3 regions of the Nocardia thraciensis genome follow, and region 3 is predicted to be linked to each of the others. Evidence: riboswitches for the same ligand, from Rfam matches in the RefSeq annotation. Region 3 holds a riboswitch; each other region holds the start of a gene.

What was found. A riboswitch is a leader RNA that binds a small molecule or an ion and turns the genes downstream of it on or off. The one in region 3 is predicted to bind S-adenosylmethionine.
Region 1: another riboswitch for S-adenosylmethionine. It lies ahead of ACYVLQ_RS23125 (aminotransferase class V-fold PLP-dependent enzyme); the one in region 3 lies ahead of metX (homoserine O-acetyltransferase MetX).
Region 2: another riboswitch for S-adenosylmethionine. It lies ahead of ACYVLQ_RS12190 (rhodanese-like domain-containing protein); the one in region 3 lies ahead of metX (homoserine O-acetyltransferase MetX).

The regions. Positions count from the first base shown of each region.
Region 1 covers NZ_BAAGSM010000033.1:419,203-424,712, forward strand. The annotation lists gene ACYVLQ_RS23100 (AfsR/SARP family transcriptional regulator) at 1-318, opposite strand, end outside; gene ACYVLQ_RS23105 (crotonase/enoyl-CoA hydratase family protein) at 425-1,246, opposite strand; gene ACYVLQ_RS23110 (2-oxo-4-hydroxy-4-carboxy-5-ureidoimidazoline decarboxylase) at 1,400-1,720, shown strand; gene ACYVLQ_RS23115 (flavin reductase family protein) at 2,128-2,592, shown strand; gene ACYVLQ_RS23120 (LysE family translocator) at 2,660-3,295, opposite strand; SAM riboswitch class IV at 3,404-3,517, shown strand; gene ACYVLQ_RS23125 (aminotransferase class V-fold PLP-dependent enzyme) at 3,563-4,882, shown strand; gene ACYVLQ_RS23130 (hypothetical protein) at 5,013-5,201, opposite strand; gene ACYVLQ_RS23135 (DUF2752 domain-containing protein) at 5,255-5,510, opposite strand, start outside.
Region 2 covers NZ_BAAGSM010000019.1:81,027-86,536, forward strand. The annotation lists gene ACYVLQ_RS12180 (DUF7019 family protein) at 1-258, shown strand, start outside; gene ACYVLQ_RS12185 (O-succinylhomoserine sulfhydrylase) at 359-1,573, opposite strand; gene ACYVLQ_RS12190 (rhodanese-like domain-containing protein) at 1,632-2,051, opposite strand; SAM riboswitch class IV at 2,066-2,185, opposite strand; gene ACYVLQ_RS12195 (Rv0361 family membrane protein) at 2,219-2,653, opposite strand; gene ACYVLQ_RS12200 (FAD-dependent oxidoreductase) at 2,940-4,325, shown strand; gene ACYVLQ_RS12205 (amidohydrolase family protein) at 4,603-5,475, shown strand.
Region 3 covers NZ_BAAGSM010000039.1:298,615-304,124, reverse strand. The annotation lists gene ACYVLQ_RS26225 (MFS transporter) at 1-620, opposite strand, end outside; gene ACYVLQ_RS26220 (NADP-dependent isocitrate dehydrogenase) at 1,158-2,375, opposite strand; SAM riboswitch class IV at 2,800-2,910, shown strand; gene metX (homoserine O-acetyltransferase MetX) at 3,248-4,405, shown strand; gene ACYVLQ_RS26210 (EamA family transporter) at 4,811-5,263, shown strand; gene ACYVLQ_RS26205 (DUF3017 domain-containing protein) at 5,354-5,510, opposite strand, start outside.

The DNA.
Region 1 (5,510 bases), on a different contig from region 3:
TTCGACGTCGACCGCGGCCGGGGGCAGCCGCAGCGCGTAGCCACCGGCGAACCCGACGAGGACCGTGGGCGCCCCGCCTACGGCCCGATCCGGTTCGAGCGTCTTGCGCAGATGCAGGATGTGATTGCGCAGCGCCCCGACCGCGCTCGCGGTGGCCCGCTCGCCCCACACGTCGGCGACCAGATCACCGACCGTCGCCGAGCGCCCGCGCCGCAGCAGCAGTGCCGCGAGCACGGCGCGGCGCTGCTTGGGCCCGAGATCCAACTGGTTCTCGCCGCGCCAAGCACGCACCTCACCCAGCACGGCAAACTTCAGCATCGGTCCTGTCCGAAACACGCGATCGTTGTGCAGTGACGGTAGACGATCGGTCCGACCAGGAATACGGGAAGTGGGCGCACATCACAAAAGATGACGCGTCACACCGCTACCGGCCCTTGAACTCCGGCGATCGCTTCTCGAACACCGCCTGGATGGCCTCGGTGAGGTCCTCCGACGGCAGGAACGCGGCATTCCACGCCGAGACGTAGCGCAGCCCGTCGGCGACCCGGCCCGCCTTCGGCTGTTCGAGCACGTCCTTGATGCCCTGCACCACCAGCGGCGGATTCGCGGCGATCTCGCGGGCCAGCTCGTGCGCGGCGGCGAGCACCGCGTCCTGATCCGGATGCACGTCGTTGACCAGGCCGATCTTCTCCGCCCGCGCGGCGTCGATGTCCTTGCCGGTGTAGGCGAGTTCGCGCAGGTGGCCCTCGCCGATGACGCCGGGCAGCCGATGCAGCGAGCCCACGTCGGCGACGATCGCCACCTTGGCCTCCCGCAGGCTGAAGGTGGCCTCGGCGCTGGCCAGCCGAATATCCGCGGCGGCGATCAGATCCAGTCCGCCGCCGACGCACCAGCCGGAGATCGCCGCGACGACCGGTTTGCGGCACTCCGCGACGGCGGTCACCGCCGCCTGCAGGCGGCGAATATCGTTCAGGAAGGCGGTGCGCGGCGCCGCCAGGGCCTTGTCTGCCAGCAGCGGACCGAACAGCGGACTCATCGCCTGCAGGTCGAGGCCGTAGGAGAAATGCTTGCCCGCGCCGGTGAGCACGATCGCGCGCACCTCGGGATCGGCATCGAGTTCGCCGAAGACCAGCGGCAGCTCCCGCCAGAAGTCCGGCCCCATGGCGTTGCCCTTGCCCGGGCCGATCAGCGTTACCTGCGCGATATGGTCCTTGCTCTCGACTGTGAAAGCCTTCCAATCGGTCATTCGCCCAGCGTAGCGGCCCTGCCCGCGGCGTGACCACGAGCCCGGCGGCATGTAACACCTGTGCTAAATCTGCTGTGGTGCAGTGATTTACGTATGGGTCGCGGGTCATGATGAATGCATCAGGATCGCCGCCCCCGGCTCTCGGAGGCCACCATGTTGATGCACAAGGGCATCGGCCTGGATCATTTCAATATGCTCTCGCGCAGGCGCGCGGTGCACGCCCTGTACGAATGCTGCTGCAGCGTCACGTGGGCGGAGAAGATCGCCGATCAGCGCCCCTATCCCGACCGGGCCGCGTTGTTCGCGGCCGCGGACGCCGAACTGCTGGCGCTGTCCCGCGACGATCTGGACCGCATCTGCGATTCCGGTGCGCACCAGCAGGTTCCGGATCGATCGACGCCGGAACTGGCGCGGCTCACCCGCGAGCGTATCGATCGCATGCTCGGCCTGGACAGCGGCTATCCCACCTTCTGAGTTCGCGCCCGACCGCATCGCTCCGGCACCCGGACTCAGGAGACCGGCTCGGGCCTCGCCGACCACATCGCCCCCGCCGGGCACCGGCCCGGCACACGCACCTCGCCGACCACGTCCCCCCACCAGGGGCCGGCCCGGCACACGTACCTCAAAGTCCACGTCGCCCCCGCCAGGGACCGGCCCGGCACACGCACCTCGCCAACCACGTCGCCCCCGCCAGGGACCGGCCGGGCTTACCTACCTCGCCGACCACCGTGCCCGGAATACTCCCGGCCCGGGAGACGTAGGTTGGGGGTGTGAGCGAGTTCGGGAAGCGACCATCGGCACAGCGCGCCGCGCCTCCGGCGGGCCCGGACGAGGTGCCCGACGACCTGAGCGGGATCACCGCGACCCAGTACCGCGCCGCCATGCGGCACTACCCGGCCGGTGTCACCATCGTCACACTGGGCGCGGACAAGGGCCCGGTCGGTTTCACCGCGACCTCGTTCGCGTCGCTGTCGGCCGACCCGCCGCTGATCTCGTTCAACATCGCGCACACCTCGTCGAGTATCGAGGCCATGCTGGCCGCCGACTCGCTGGTGGTGCACTTCCTCGGCGAGCACCAGCGGCATCTGGCGCAGCGTTTCTCCCGGGCCGCCGAGGAACGCTTCGCCGACAAGTCGCTGTGGACGCGGCTCGACACCGGCGAGCCGATCCTGCACGGCACCCCGATCTGGGTGCGCGCCACCGTGCACCGGCTCATTCCGATAGGCGATCACACGTTGGTCGTGGGGCTGGTCACCCGGGTCCACGACAACACCGGCGACGAACCCATCGCCGCTCCGCTGCTGTACTACAACGGCGTCTATCACCGGCCGAAGGGCCTCGACTGACGCCCGATCGCCATGCGCCACAACGAAATCGTGCTCGGATTTCCGCCGCTGACGCGCCGAGACTCGCTCAGGTCGCCGACACCGCCGTCCCGATGCCGAGCGCCGCGAGTACGCCCGCGCTGATCTGCTCCAGCCGATCGCGCACCCGAGGCCTCCGCAGTAGCGCTACCGCGCGGGCGGCCGCCGCCGCCAGCAACACCATTTCGATTGCGGCGATGGTGGATTCGATCGCGCCCAGGGTGAGTGCGTTGGCGAAGGTGACCTCCGTCAGGAACTGCGGCAGCACCGCCAGGTAGAACAGTCCCACCTTCGGATTGAACAGGCACGACACGAGACCCGCGACGAAGGCCGAGCGCACCGCGGCCGCGCGCGGCGGAGCCGAACCCGGCTCGACGCCCCCGTTACCGGCCGAACGCTTCCGCCGATGTTCGATCAGTGTCCGAATTCCCAAGTACACCAGGTAAATTCCGCCGATCACCTTCATCGCACGGTAGGCGGTCGCGGACTGTTCGAGCAGTGCGGCCACCCCGGCGGCCACCACCACCGCCCATACGATGCCGCCCAGCGAGGACCCGATGGCGGCGGCGATTCCGGGCCGCCTGCCCGCGATCGAGAAGCGCAGCACGAGAAAGGTGTCGGGGCCGGGTGTGAGGGCAAGCAGGACACAGAGCCCGATGAAACCCAGCAGCAGGGAGACACTCACCCACACCATGACAGCGCAGGTCAGCGCCGAGGACAAGCCATTTTCACGCGGCGGTCGGGAACGCGGCGGGTTGACAAGATCGGCCCGCTTCTGCCAATCTCGGCGGCAGGTCATGAGTGCCAGCGTCAAGCCCCGGCTAGCTGGTCGGCAACCCTCCTCCGCGGTGGGGTGCTCCGGGTGACGACCGGGCCGCTGCCCGACCGGGCACGGCAAGCGCGGACTCCCGTCACCTCTCGCTGCGGAGTCCCGGAGCCGAAGGACGATGTGATGACCGCGATTCTCGACCACACCTGCGCCCCCGTAGCCCGCGTCTCCGGATGCGATCTGCGAGTTCCGTTGGTACAGGGCGGAACTCGCACGTATGCCAATTTCGACTACGCCGCCAGCGCCCCCGCGCTGGCGCAGGTCACCGACCGCGTGACCGAGTTGCTGCCGTACTACGCCAGCGTGCACCGCGGCGCCGGCTACGCCTCCCGGATCTCCACCGACTGCTACGAGGCGGGGCGAGAGTCGGTGTCGCGCCTGGTCAATCGTGCCGACGATCAGGTGGTCGTCTTCACCCGCAACACCACGGACTCGCTGAACCTGCTGGCCTCCTGCGTCCCCGGGGACACCGTGGTGCTCGACATCGAGCATCACGCCAACTTCCTGCCGTGGACCCGGCACGGCCGCCGCGTGGTGCGCGCCGCCGACACCATCGACGAGACGATCCGCCGCTTGGTCGCCGAGCTGTGCACCAAACCCGCTGCGCTGCTTGCGATCACGGGCGCCTCGAACGTGACCGGCGAGGTGCTGCCGCTGCGGCGACTGGCGACCATCGCGCATCAGTGCGGCGCCCGCATCCTGGTCGACGCCGCGCAGCTCGCACCGCACCGCCGCATCGACCTGCAGGCCACCGGCATCGACTACCTCGCCTTCTCCGGGCACAAGCTGTACGCCCCGTTCGGCACCGGCGTACTGGTCGGGCGCCGCGACTGGCTGGACGCCGCCGAGCCGTACCTGGCGGGCGGCGGCGCGGTCAAGGAGGTCACCACAGGCGGCGCGCAGTGGGCATCGGCCCCGCAGCGGCACGAGGCGGGCTCGCCCAACGTGCTCGGTGTGGCCGCCCTGGCCGCCGCCTGCGACGCGCTGAGCGCGCTGGACGAGCGGGCCGTCGCCGAGCACGAGCGCGGCCTGGCCGAGCGGCTCCGCGATGGCCTGAAAACCGTTGCGGGAGTGAATTTCCTGCGCATCTGGTCGGACAGCTCCGATGGCGTCGGTATCGTCGCGTTCACCCTCGCGGGCTTCGAGCCGGGCCGCGTGGCCGCGTACCTGTCGGCCGAGCACGGCATCGGCGTGCGCGACGGCCGGTTCTGCGCCCACCCGCTGCTGTCGCGGCTCGGCGTCGACGGCGCGCTCCGCGCCAGCATCGGCCTCGGCACCACCGCCGCCGATGTCGACCGCCTGATCGAGGCGGTGGCCACGCTCGTCGAACACGGCCCTGGCTGGTCCTACTCCTGCACGGACGGTCAGTGGAATCCGACCCCGGAGACCCGCCCACGCCTCGCTCCGGGAGCCACCCCGGGCGCCGGCCCCTGCACCTTCTGAACCCACCCGCGCACCCCGCCCGTCCCGAAAAACGGCGCACCCCTTGTTGGTTCACGCACGCGGTGCAGCAGCTGAAACCAGTGCGGGAACACGGGCGGGGTGCGGGAATCGGCGGGGTGCGCGGGCGGGTTCAGGGCACGAGGTAGCGCTCGGCGAGCTGTTCGACCAGTGGATCGTCGTCGGCGACCGCCTCCAGCGCCTCCAGATCGTTCTCGACCGAGATCTGGCGGGGGTCGTCCTGCTCCGGGTCCGGGGAGCCGTCCTCGTTCAGCTGCCGCAGCATCTTCTCGCGCACTCTTGCCTTCAGCGAATCACCCATACCGTCAGCATGCCCAGTTTGCGGCGGTTGCCCCAGCGACCACGCCGCGACGGTCAGACGGGCGCCAGCCACGTCCCCCACGGGGTGTTGCGGAGCACCGTGAACGCCGTGAGTGCCGCCAGAATCATCCACAACCGGGTGCGACCGATCGCGAAGGGGAAGAGCCGTCCGTCCTGTCCTCGCCAGCGGCGCAGCGCCCAGCTCCCCCACCACACCGCGAAGCCGACCAGCAGCGGCAACAGCAGCACATTGCTGTGCACGGCGTCGAGGAGGCGGCCGTCTGTGAGGTTGTGCATGCCCCGCAGACCC
Region 2 (5,510 bases), on a different contig from region 3:
CTCGGGCCAGCTGCGCCGAAGAAGTCTTTGCCCGATCCACAGGCTCTGTCGGACGGTCGTCGCACAGTAGCCGAAGCAGTCGACCAAATCCTGGGAATCACACCACCCGATTTGGCTGAAGACCCAGCCGTCAAGATAGGCCCAGCCGTACCGCTGCTGCCGTCGAACTCGTTGTCGCTGGAATTTCTCGCAAAGCCTTTATTCAAGGGAAACGGAATTCTGGTGGCAACGCCGATCTACGTTGCATTGGCGGACTGAGAAGCGAAGCCCAATTCGGTACGGGGAGGCCTTCTCGGCCTGGCAAGCGTTGCTCGACCACCCTCGGCTCACCGTGTCCGGCTAGAGCGTGGCGAACCCTTCAGCCCAGTGCCTGGTCCAGGTCCGCGAGTAGGTCCTCCACGTCCTCCAGCCCGACCGAGATCCGCACGACGCCGTCCGTAATGCCCACGGCCGCACGGCCTTCCGGACCCATCGCCCGGTGCGTGGTGGTGGCGGGGTGCGTGATCAGGGTCTTGGCGTCGCCGAGGTTGTTGGAGATGTCGACGATGCGCAGCCGGTTGAGGACCTCGAACGCCCGCTTCTTCGCGTCCCCGTCCGGCGACGCCAGTTCGAAGGTGACAACGGTGCCGCCCGCCGACATCTGCCCCGCGGCCAGCTCGTACTGCGGATGTGACTGCAGGAACGGGTATTTCGTCCAGGACACGGCCGGGTGCCGCTCCAGGAACTCCGCGATCCGCAGCGCCGACTGCGCGGACTGACGCACCCGCAGCGGCATGGTCTCCAAGCCCTTGAGCAGCGTCCAAGCATTGAATGGGCTGAGCGCCGGTCCGGTGTGCCGCATGAGCGTCTTCACCGGGCCGTCGATGTAGTCCCGCGAACCCAGGATCGCACCGCCAAGCACCCGCCCCTGGCCGTCGATGTGCTTGGTGCCCGAATACACCACCACATCGGCGCCGAGGTCGAGGCTGCGCTGCAGCAGTGGCGTGGCAAAGACGTTGTCCAGCACCACCTTCGCGCCCGCTGCGTGCGCCAGCTCGGAGACCCGCCGCACATCCACCAGGGTCTGCATCGGGTTGGACGGGGTCTCGAAGAACACCGCCTGGGTCGGCTGCGACAGCGCCGCCTCCCACTGGTCGAGGTCCTCGCCGTCGACGAAGACGGTCTCCACGCCCCAGCGCGGCAGGATCTCGTTGCAGACCACGAAGCAGGACCCGAACAGGCTGCGCGCGGCCACAAGTCGGTCGCCGTTACCCAGAAGCGCTGCGAGCGCGGTGAATACGGCCGACATGCCGCTGGCGGTCGCGAAGCAGGCCTCGGCGCCGTCGAGCAGGCGCATGCGCTCCTCGAACATCGCGACCGTCGGATTGCCGTAGCGCGAGTACACGAAATGCTCTACGTCGCCGGTGAACGCGGCCTCGGCCGCCTCGGCGCTCTCGTAGACGAATCCGGAGGTCAGATACAGCGCCTCCGACGTCTCCTCGAAGCCGGAGCGCCGCAGGCCCCCGCGCACCCCCAGGGTCGCCGGGCCCACGCCCTCGGGCAGCGGCTTGTCGAATGCGCCTCCGGTGATCATGCCTGGCTCCGATCGGTGCCCGCACCGGCGACCGAACAGCACCCGATCGAACCCCGGCTCACGACTGCCGCCACGGCAGTCCGAGCGCCCGCCAACCCGCACTTCCCCGGTGCCCGTCGGCATCCAGCGGACCCTCGAAACCCTCGAGCACGTTGTAGGAGGGCTCGAACCCGGCGGCGGTCGAGGCTGTCGCGGCGCCGATGGACCGCTGCCCGGACCGGCACAGGAAGATCACCGGGGCATCGCCGTCCGGCCGCTGTGCGAGCACCTGCCGCAGCTGGTCCACGAACTGCGCGTTCGGCGCGCCGGTGCCGTCGACCCACTCGATCAGCGCCGTCGGCCGGTCGATCGAACTGGTGTCCGGCACCCCGACGAACCGCCACTCGGCCTCGGTGCGCACGTCGATCAGCACCGCATCGGGGTTGTCCTGCAACAGATCCCACGCCTGCTTCGGCGTGATGTCGCCCGCGTATGTCACTCGTACCTCCTGAGAATCCGCACTTGCCGCATCGTGGAGAGTTCGACGCGTGGCCAGGTCGTCACCCGGAGCACCCCACCGCGGAGGAGGGTTGCCGACCAGCGAGCCGGGGCTTGGCGCTGGCGCTCATGACCTGGATCGAGAGTGCCTGGTCACAGCCTCGCATGTCAACCGCACACCAGCCAGGCGCCGTCGATCCGCGCCAGGTTCCAGGTCGAGGTCGACTCGCGGCCATCGATCGCGCTCGTCACGGCGGCCGTGGCGCGGTCGCCGTCGATGCCGGTATCGGCGACCTTCGCGATCTCGACCTGCTTACCGAGCGCGTCCGGGCCGAGGGGCGAACGGCGCTCGTCGAATCCGGGACAGGTAGTGGTCGCCCGCCGCGCGGCGTCCGAATCCGCTTGGGCGGTGGCGAAATTGCGCACGGCCACCGCGATCCGATCGGAATCTGTGACATTGTTCTCAACCGGCCGCGCCAGCGCGAGCCCCACGATCCCGCCGATCACCAGCACCGCCACCACCGCGGCGGCGACGAACGGGATCACCGACCGCGTGGTCTCGCGCTGATCGATCGCGGGTGCGTGCTCGGGGGCTTCGTCCATGCACCGATCATCCCTGGTCGGTCCTGGTGTCCGAGATCACATCCGGGTTTCCCCGCCGGATCCCGGGAATAACCGCGATAGCGGCCACCGATAGAATCACCAGAACCCCCGGCTCCGGCCGGTACGGACCGCGTCCCCGCGCAGCAACGAAGCAGCATCGACGGGATGTCGGATCGGCCGGGTGCAGCCCGGACCACACGTCAACTTAGCCTAAGCTAAGAAAGACGGCTGAATACACGGCTGAGTACATGACGACAGAGTTCTCGACCAGAGGGTGCGCGTAAGAATGACCGAATACAGTGCGAACGACCCGCTGCGCATAGCGATCGTGGGCGCCGGACCGGCCGGGATCTACGCCGCCGACGCCCTGATGAAGTCCGATGCCGAGGTGAGCATCGATCTGTACGAGCGGATGCCCGCGCCGTTCGGCCTCATCCGCTACGGCGTCGCGCCGGATCACCCGCGCATCAAGGGCATCATCACCGCGCTGCACAAGGTGCTCGACAAGCCGCAGGTGCGCCTGCTCGGGAATATCGACTACGGCACCGACATCACCCTCGACGAACTGCGCCAGTTCTACGACGCGGTGATCTTCTCCACCGGCGCCAACGCGGACCGCGCGCTGCCGGTGCCCGGTATCGACCTGGACGGCTCGCACGGCGCCGCCGACTTCGTGTCCTGGTACGACGGCCACCCGGACGTGCCGCGCAGCTGGCCGCTGGACGCGGAGAAGGTCGCGGTGCTCGGTGTCGGCAACGTCGCGCTGGACGTGGCGCGGGTGCTGGCCAAGACCGGCGACGAGCTGCTGCCCACCGAGATCCCGCCGAACGTCTACGAGGGCCTGAAGGACAACAAGGCCGTCGAGGTGCACGTGTTCGGCCGCCGCGGTCCCGCGCAGGCCAAGTTCACGCCGCTCGAGCTGCGCGAGCTGGACCACTCGCCGAATATCGAGGTCATCGTCGATCCCGAGGACATCGACTACGACGAAGGCTCGGAGGCGGCGCGCCGCCATTCCAAGCAGGTCGACATGGTCTGCAACACGTTGGAGCAGTGGGCGATTCGCGATGTCGGCAACCGCCCGCACAAGCTGTTCCTGCACTTCTTCGAGTCGCCGCACGAGATCGTCGGCGAGGACGGCAGCGTGGCCGGGCTGCGCACCGAGCGCACCCAGCTCGACGGCACCGGCAACGTCAAGGGCACCGGCGTCTACCGAGACTGGGACGTGCAGGCGGTCTATCGCGCCGTCGGGTACCTGTCGCAGAACATCCCCCAGCTGCCGTTCGACGAGCAGGCGGGGACCGTGCCGAACGAGGCCGGGCGCGTGCTGGCCGACGAGGATGCCGACGGTGCCGACCGCTTCGTGCCGCAGACCTACGTCACCGGCTGGATCAAGCGCGGCCCGGTCGGCTTGATCGGCCACACCAAGGGCGACGCCAACGAGACCATCGCCTGCCTGCTCGACGATGCCGCCAACTTCACCCCGGCCGCCGAGCGCGAGCCGGAGGCGGTGACGAAGTTCCTGGAGGACAAGGGAATTCCGTTCACCACCTGGGCCGGGTGGTACCGCCTCGACGCCCACGAGCGCTCCCTGGGCGAGCCGCAGGGCCGCGAGCGCGTCAAGGTGGTCGAGCGGCACGAGATGCTCGCCGCCAGCGAGCCGCACAAGGCGTAGTCACACGGGCGTACCCTCGCGGCGTCAACGTTCCCTCGTCGTCCGCAGGTCCCGGCGTCCCCTTTGTCATCCGTGGGCCCCGGCGTCCCCCTCGTCGTCCGCGGGCCCCGGCGTCCCCCCTTGTCATCAGCAGGTCCCGGCGTTCCCCCCCCCGTCGTCTGCGGGTCCAGGTGTTCGCCTCGTCATCCGCGACCAGGTGTTCGCCTTTGTCATCCCGGCGAACGCCGGGACGCAATTCTCTTACATATATGTCACTGTTGTGAGGCATGCTGATCACGTGTTCGATTCCCATGTCCACATCATCGATCCGCGGTTCCCGCTGATCGAGAACGAGGGCTATCTGCCGCCGCCCTACACCATCGCCGACTATCGAAAGCGTATGTCCCGCTTCGATATCGACGGTGGTGCGGTGGTGAGCGCATCGTTCCAGGGGACCGACAGCGGCTTCCTGCGCGCGTCGCTGGCCGAACTGGGCCCGCACTGGGTGGGCGTGATCAACCTGGATCCCGACGCGAGCGACGAGGAGATCGCGGACCTGGACCGTGCGGGCGTGCGCGCGCTGCGGTTCAACCTCAAGCGCGCGGCCGGGGATATCGTGGCCCTGACCATGCAGGCGCTGCGCGCGCACGAGATCGCCGGGTGGCACGTCGAGCTGTATATCGACGGTTCCATGCTCGGCTCGCTGGAACCGGTGATCTCGAAGCTGCCCGCGCTCTCGATCGACCACATGGGCATGTCCGACGAATGCCTGCCCTACCTGCTGAATCTGGTCGACCGCGGCGCCCGGGTAAAGGCATCGGGCTTCGGCCGCGTCTCGATGGACGTGGCCTCGGCCCTGCGCCGCATCCACACGGTCAACCCCGACGCCCTGATGTTCGGCTCCGACCTGCCGGGCACCCGCGCGGGCCGCCCGTTCCGCAATTCGGACGTCGACCTGATCGCCGATGTCATCGGCACGGACATGCACAAGGTCCTCGAAGACAACGCCCGCACCTTCTACCGACTCCCGGTGAAGGTGCGCCCGGCCAGCGATTCCCCACCCACAACCCGCCCCCTCCCAGCCAGCGAGCCCCCCACCCTCCGCCTACACCGCGACGACCTACCCAAACTCCAACCGGGCGACACAATCCCACTCCCAGTGATCGAGTAGGCGCATCGACAAACCGCGCGCTTCTCCCAACTCGG
Region 3 (5,510 bases):
CCGACCGCGCCGACCAGCAGCGTCAGCAACACCTGGGAGCGGCGCAGCGCGCCGAGTTCCGTGCGTGGATCGGTGACGCGGATTCCGGTGAGTTCCGGGACGAATTTCGCGATGGCGAGCACGGTCGCCAACCCGATGACCGCGACCACCACGTAGGCATTCCGCCACCCCAGATGCTGGCCCAGCCAGGTAGCGGCGGGAACGCCGACGACGTTGGCGGCGCTCAGTCCCAGCATAACGGCAGCAACCGCCTTGGCCCGCTGCCCTACCGGCGCGAGTGTCGCGGCAGCCAGCGACGCCACCCCGAAGTAGGCGCCGTGCGGCAGACCCGACACGAACCGCGCGGCCATCAGCGCGCCGAAGGAGGGCGCCAGCACCGTCGCGATGTTGCCCACGGTGAACGCCGCCATCAGGGCGATCAGCAGCTTCTTGCGCGGCATCCGCGCGCACAGCGCGGCGATGACGGGCGCGCCCACCACGACCCCGAGCGCGTACGCCGACACGGCGTGCCCGGCGGTCGGCTCGGACTCACCCATGGCATGCGCGATATCCGGCAGCAAACCCATGGTGACGAATTCGGTGGTGCCGATGCCGAACCCGCCGAGCGCCAGCGCCAGCATCGCGGGGAGGTGCCACCCACGCCGGTTCGGGAGATCGACAACGGGAATATCGGCGACGGGTACGTCGGCACTGCCGCGCACGGGCAGCGCCGATGAGGTGGACGAGGTCTGGGAGGAGGCCGCGGCGGGCTCGAGTACGGAAGCCACGACCCAGCGCAACACGGCGGCGAACGCTCACGCATCCCCGATCAAACGTGATCTCACTCACCGGAGTGGAATGTCGGAGTTCGCGCGCCGGTCGGCGATGCGCGCTAGTCGGACACCAACAGCGAACCACGTTGCCGGGCAAGAATTTGCGAGTACTCGACCAACGCCACCCGCCCCCGGCCCTGCCCTCCCTGTCACCGAGATCACCAGCGGCCCATCCGAGCGCGCCGCAGCACACTTCACGCACCCCGTATTCGTCCTCGCACCCGTTACAAGCCATGCAGGGGGTGCGAGTACACGCACGGGGTGCGAGAGGGTTGGGGACACAAACAGTTCGGGCACCCGCGGCCACCGGAGAGCGGTGGGGCGGGTGCCCGGATGTTCAAGCCGCTAGCGCAGTTCGCGCGCCAGGTTGGCGTCGAGCACGCCGAGGAACTCCTCGGTGGTCAGGTAGCCCTGGTCGCCGCCGACCAGCAGCGCCAGGTCCTTGGTCATCTGGCCGTCCTCGACGGTCTTGATGACGACGTCCTCGAGGGTCTGCGCGAATCCGATCACCTCGGGGGTGTTGTCCAGCTTGCCGCGATGGGCGATGCCGCGGGTCCACGCGAAGATCGAGGCGATCGGGTTGGTGGAGGTCGGCTTGCCCTGCTGGTGCTGGCGGAAGTGCCGGGTGACAGTGCCGTGCGCGGCCTCGGCCTCACAGGTCTTGCCGTCCGGGGTCAGCAGCACCGAGGTCATCAGGCCCAGCGAGCCGAAGCCCTGCGCCACGGTGTCGGACTGCACGTCGCCGTCGTAGTTCTTGCACGCCCAGACGTAACCGCCCTCCCACTTCAGCGCGGAGGCGACCATATCGTCGATCAGTCGGTGCTCGTAGGTGAGACCCGCGGCGTCGAACTCTTCCTTGAACTCGGTCTCGTAGATCTCCTGGAACGTGTCCTTGAACATGCCGTCGTAGGCCTTCAGGATCGTGTTCTTGGTCGACATGTAGACCGGGTAGTTCTGCTGCAGGCCGTAGTTCAGCGAGGCCCGCGCGAAGTCCTCGATGGACTTCTTGAAGTTGTACATACCCATGACGACGCCGCCGTCCTCGGGCATCTTCACGACCTCGTGGACGATCGGCTCGCTGCCGTCCTCCGGGGTGAACTGGATCGTCACGGTGCCCGCCTGGTGCACCTTGAAGTCGGTGGCGCGGTACTGGTCGCCGAAGGCGTGACGGCCGATGATGATCGGCTTCGTCCAGCCCGGAACCAGGCGCGGCACGTTGGAGATGATGATCGGGGCGCGGAAGATCGTGCCGCCGAGGATGTTGCGGATGGTGCCGTTGGGCGACCGCCACATCTTCTTGAGGCCGAACTCCTCGACGCGCGCCTCGTCGGGGGTGATGGTGGCACATTTGACGCCCACGCCGTGCTGCTTGATGGCGTTGGCGGCGTCGACGGTCACCTGGTCGTCGGTCTTGTCCCGATACTCGATACCGAGGTCGTAATACTCGAGATTTATGTCGAGGTACGGGTGGACCAGCTTGTCCTTGATGAACTGCCAGATGATCCGGGTCATCTCGTCGCCATCGAGTTCGACGACGGTACCTTCAACCTTGATCTTGGACATGGATCTTCGTGTCCTCCTAGGAAGGTGCTCCCATTGCACGGCCAGGTGAACACGCTTGTGAGCGGACCCTAGCTGTTCAACAGACAACGTATACGCCCCGTGTTGTCCACGGGGACTCGAGGTCTAAACAAGACAAGCGTACTGGTGCGCTGGGTCTCACTTCCAGGGGCTGTCCCATCGAGAGATAGCCGCGTCACACGCAGGTACCCGCGCATCGATGCGGCGAGCGCCCGGTTTCGGCGCAAAAACCCCGGGTCCGACCATCTCCCCCCGCCCCTGGGTGTGTCGCGAACAGACGGTAGCTGCGCAGGATGGCCGAGTCCGCCCCCGGCGCGGCTACCGCCTGTGAGTAATCAGACAGCGACCGAGACCTGCTTCCCTCACCTGGCCCGTCGCTCATCCGATCCGCTACCATCCAAGGTCAGGTCATGAGTGCCAGCGCGAAGCCCCGGCTTGCTGGCCGGCAACCCTCCAGTTGCGGTGGGGTGCTCCGGGTGATGACCCGGCCCTCGAGAGCCGAGGGCAAGCGCGACTATCAGGAGGTCACCGAAATGTCTTGCTGCTGTTCGCTATGCGGTACTCGATAGCAGACACCGGACTCTCGGCGACCCCATTCTGGAGTAGTACATGAGCGACTCGACCACGCCCGCCCCCGATCCGGGTACGACCTCGACCGTCCGGCGCGACATCGCGCGGCCGTCCGGGCCGCGCGCGGTCCACGGGTGTATGGACCCGTCGGAGTTGCACGGACGTGCCGATAACATCGGGGATGTGCGTTCCCTTGTCATCCAGCGAGCGCCCGCGACCGCAGGTTCGCGCGCCGCGGTAGCGACGCCCGGGCGGACGTCGCCCTCGGTTACGGCGGCGGCGCGGTGACCGTGGGCATCGACTCCAGAAGGGCCCGATCGGCGGCCGAGCTGTTGCCGCCGCCGGACGGCCGACTCGGCACCATCGCGATCGGGGACGTGCGGCTCGAGAGCGGGGCGGTGGTCCCCGATGTGGAGCTGGCCGTGCAGCGCTGGGGCGAGCTGTCGCCCGAACTGGACAACATCGTGCTCGTCGAGCACGCGCTCACCGGGGATTCGCACGTGGTCGGGGCGCCCGACGAGCTGCATTCGCTGCCGGGCTGGTGGGACGGCATCGTGGGGCCGGGCGCGGCGCTGAACACCGACGAATGGTGCGTCATCGCCACCAATGTGCTCGGCGGCTGCAAGGGCAGTACCGGGCCCGCCACTCCCGCCCCGGACGGGAAGCCCTGGGGCTCGAGGTTTCCCGAAACCTCGATCCGCGACCAGGTGACCGCCGAGGTGGCGCTGTGCGATCTGCTCGGCGTCGAGCGGCTCGCCGCCGTAGTCGGCGGATCCATGGGCGGGATGCGGGTGCTGGAATGGATGGTCGGCTACCCGCAGCGGGTGGAGGCCGCGCTGGTGCTGGCCGTCGGCGCGCGCGCCACCGCCGACCAGATCGGCACCCAGACCACCCAGATCGCGGCCATCCAGGCCGATCCGGACTGGCAGGGCGGGAACTATCACGGCACCGGCCGGGCGCCGACCGCCGGGCTGGGGATCGCGCGGCGCATCGCGCACCTGAGCTACCGCACCGAATTCGAACTCGACCACCGCTTCGAGAACCACGCGCAGGACGACGAGGATCCTCGCGACGGCGGCCGCTACGCGGTGCAGAGCTACCTGGAGTATCAGGCGCAGAAGCTGGTGCAGCGCTTCGACGCCGCCACCTACGTGCTGCTGACCGAGGCGATGAACCGGCACGACGTGGGCCGCGGGCGCGGCGGGATCGCGGCCGCGCTGGCCGCCACCCCTGTGCCGTGCATCGTCGGCGGCGTCGACTCCGACCGGCTCTATCCGCTGCGCACCCAGCAAGAGCTGGCCGATCTGCTGCCCGGCTGCAAGGGGCTCGAGATCGTGCACTCCCGCGACGGGCACGACGGCTTCCTCACCGAGACCGAGGCCGTCGGCAAGCTGCTGGTGGAGACGATGGAACTGGTGCGGACGGCGCGGGCGGGGCGCTGAGCACGCCTGACGGGGCGTTCGAAGCACCTGGAACATCGGCGTCGCACGGGCGGATCAATGCACCGACGGCCGGGACGTCGTGCCACCTGACGCGCCGTAATGCCGGGGATCACAGGGGGCCCGCGATCGGTGTGCCGAGGCAACTCGCCACGCGCTGAACGACATTCAGCAATGAAACCGTTGACAAACCATTGCCCTGGCTATCTACCTTTCCGGCCGTGAGATACGGCCACCCCGTGGGAAACGGTTGCACTGAGCCCCGGTCCCCGCACGAATACCTCTCGGCCACAAGGCATTTCATCCCAGACCACACTCCGGTCTGACCCATCCCCGCACACATTGCCTCCAGCCTGTCGGCATGTATGCCACTAGTCATTTCCAGCGCGGGGACGAATCGCAACCGGGATGTCGAGAGCGCAGCGCACTGGGGTGCTGGGCGAACGGACCAGCGGCAGTGACGGTCTCGCACTGGCGATGGCGTTCGGCGGCATGATGGCGCTGCCGTTCGTGGTCGCCGGTGCCGGGGCGCTGCTGGCCGACCCGCTGCTGCCGCTGTGCGCGTTCGGGGTCGCTGTGCTCTCGTCGCTGGTGCCGCACCTGGTCGAGCTGGAGGCGCTGCGGCGCATGCCCACCTCGACCTTCGGGGTGCTGATGAGCGCCGAACCGGCCGTGGCCGCGGGAATCGGATTCCTGCTGCTCGGAGAGGAACTGCGGGTCGCGCAGTGGGCGGGAATCGGGCTGGTGGTGCTGGTGACGGTCGGATCGACACGGGTGGTGAGCGACGCCGCTCCGCAGCCGACGGCGGCGGACTACGACGCCCCGGAGCCGGGACCCGCGCTGGCATACTCGCGCGACTGACCGACCATGGCGCGACGTCGGACCGCACGCAGTGGTGGGCACGCTTCGAACGCGGATCCCGCAGCGGACGGTGGGTCGAAGCCGGTCGATTCAGCCGACGCCGAGGGTGTTGATGGTGGCGGCCAGCGTGATGATGGCGGCGCCGAGCACGGTGTAGGCGCCGACGTCGAACGGCTTGCTACGGACCGCCAGCAGGCCCACCCGGACGGTCGGCAGGGTCAGCCGCAGCGCCGCCGCCAGCAGGGTC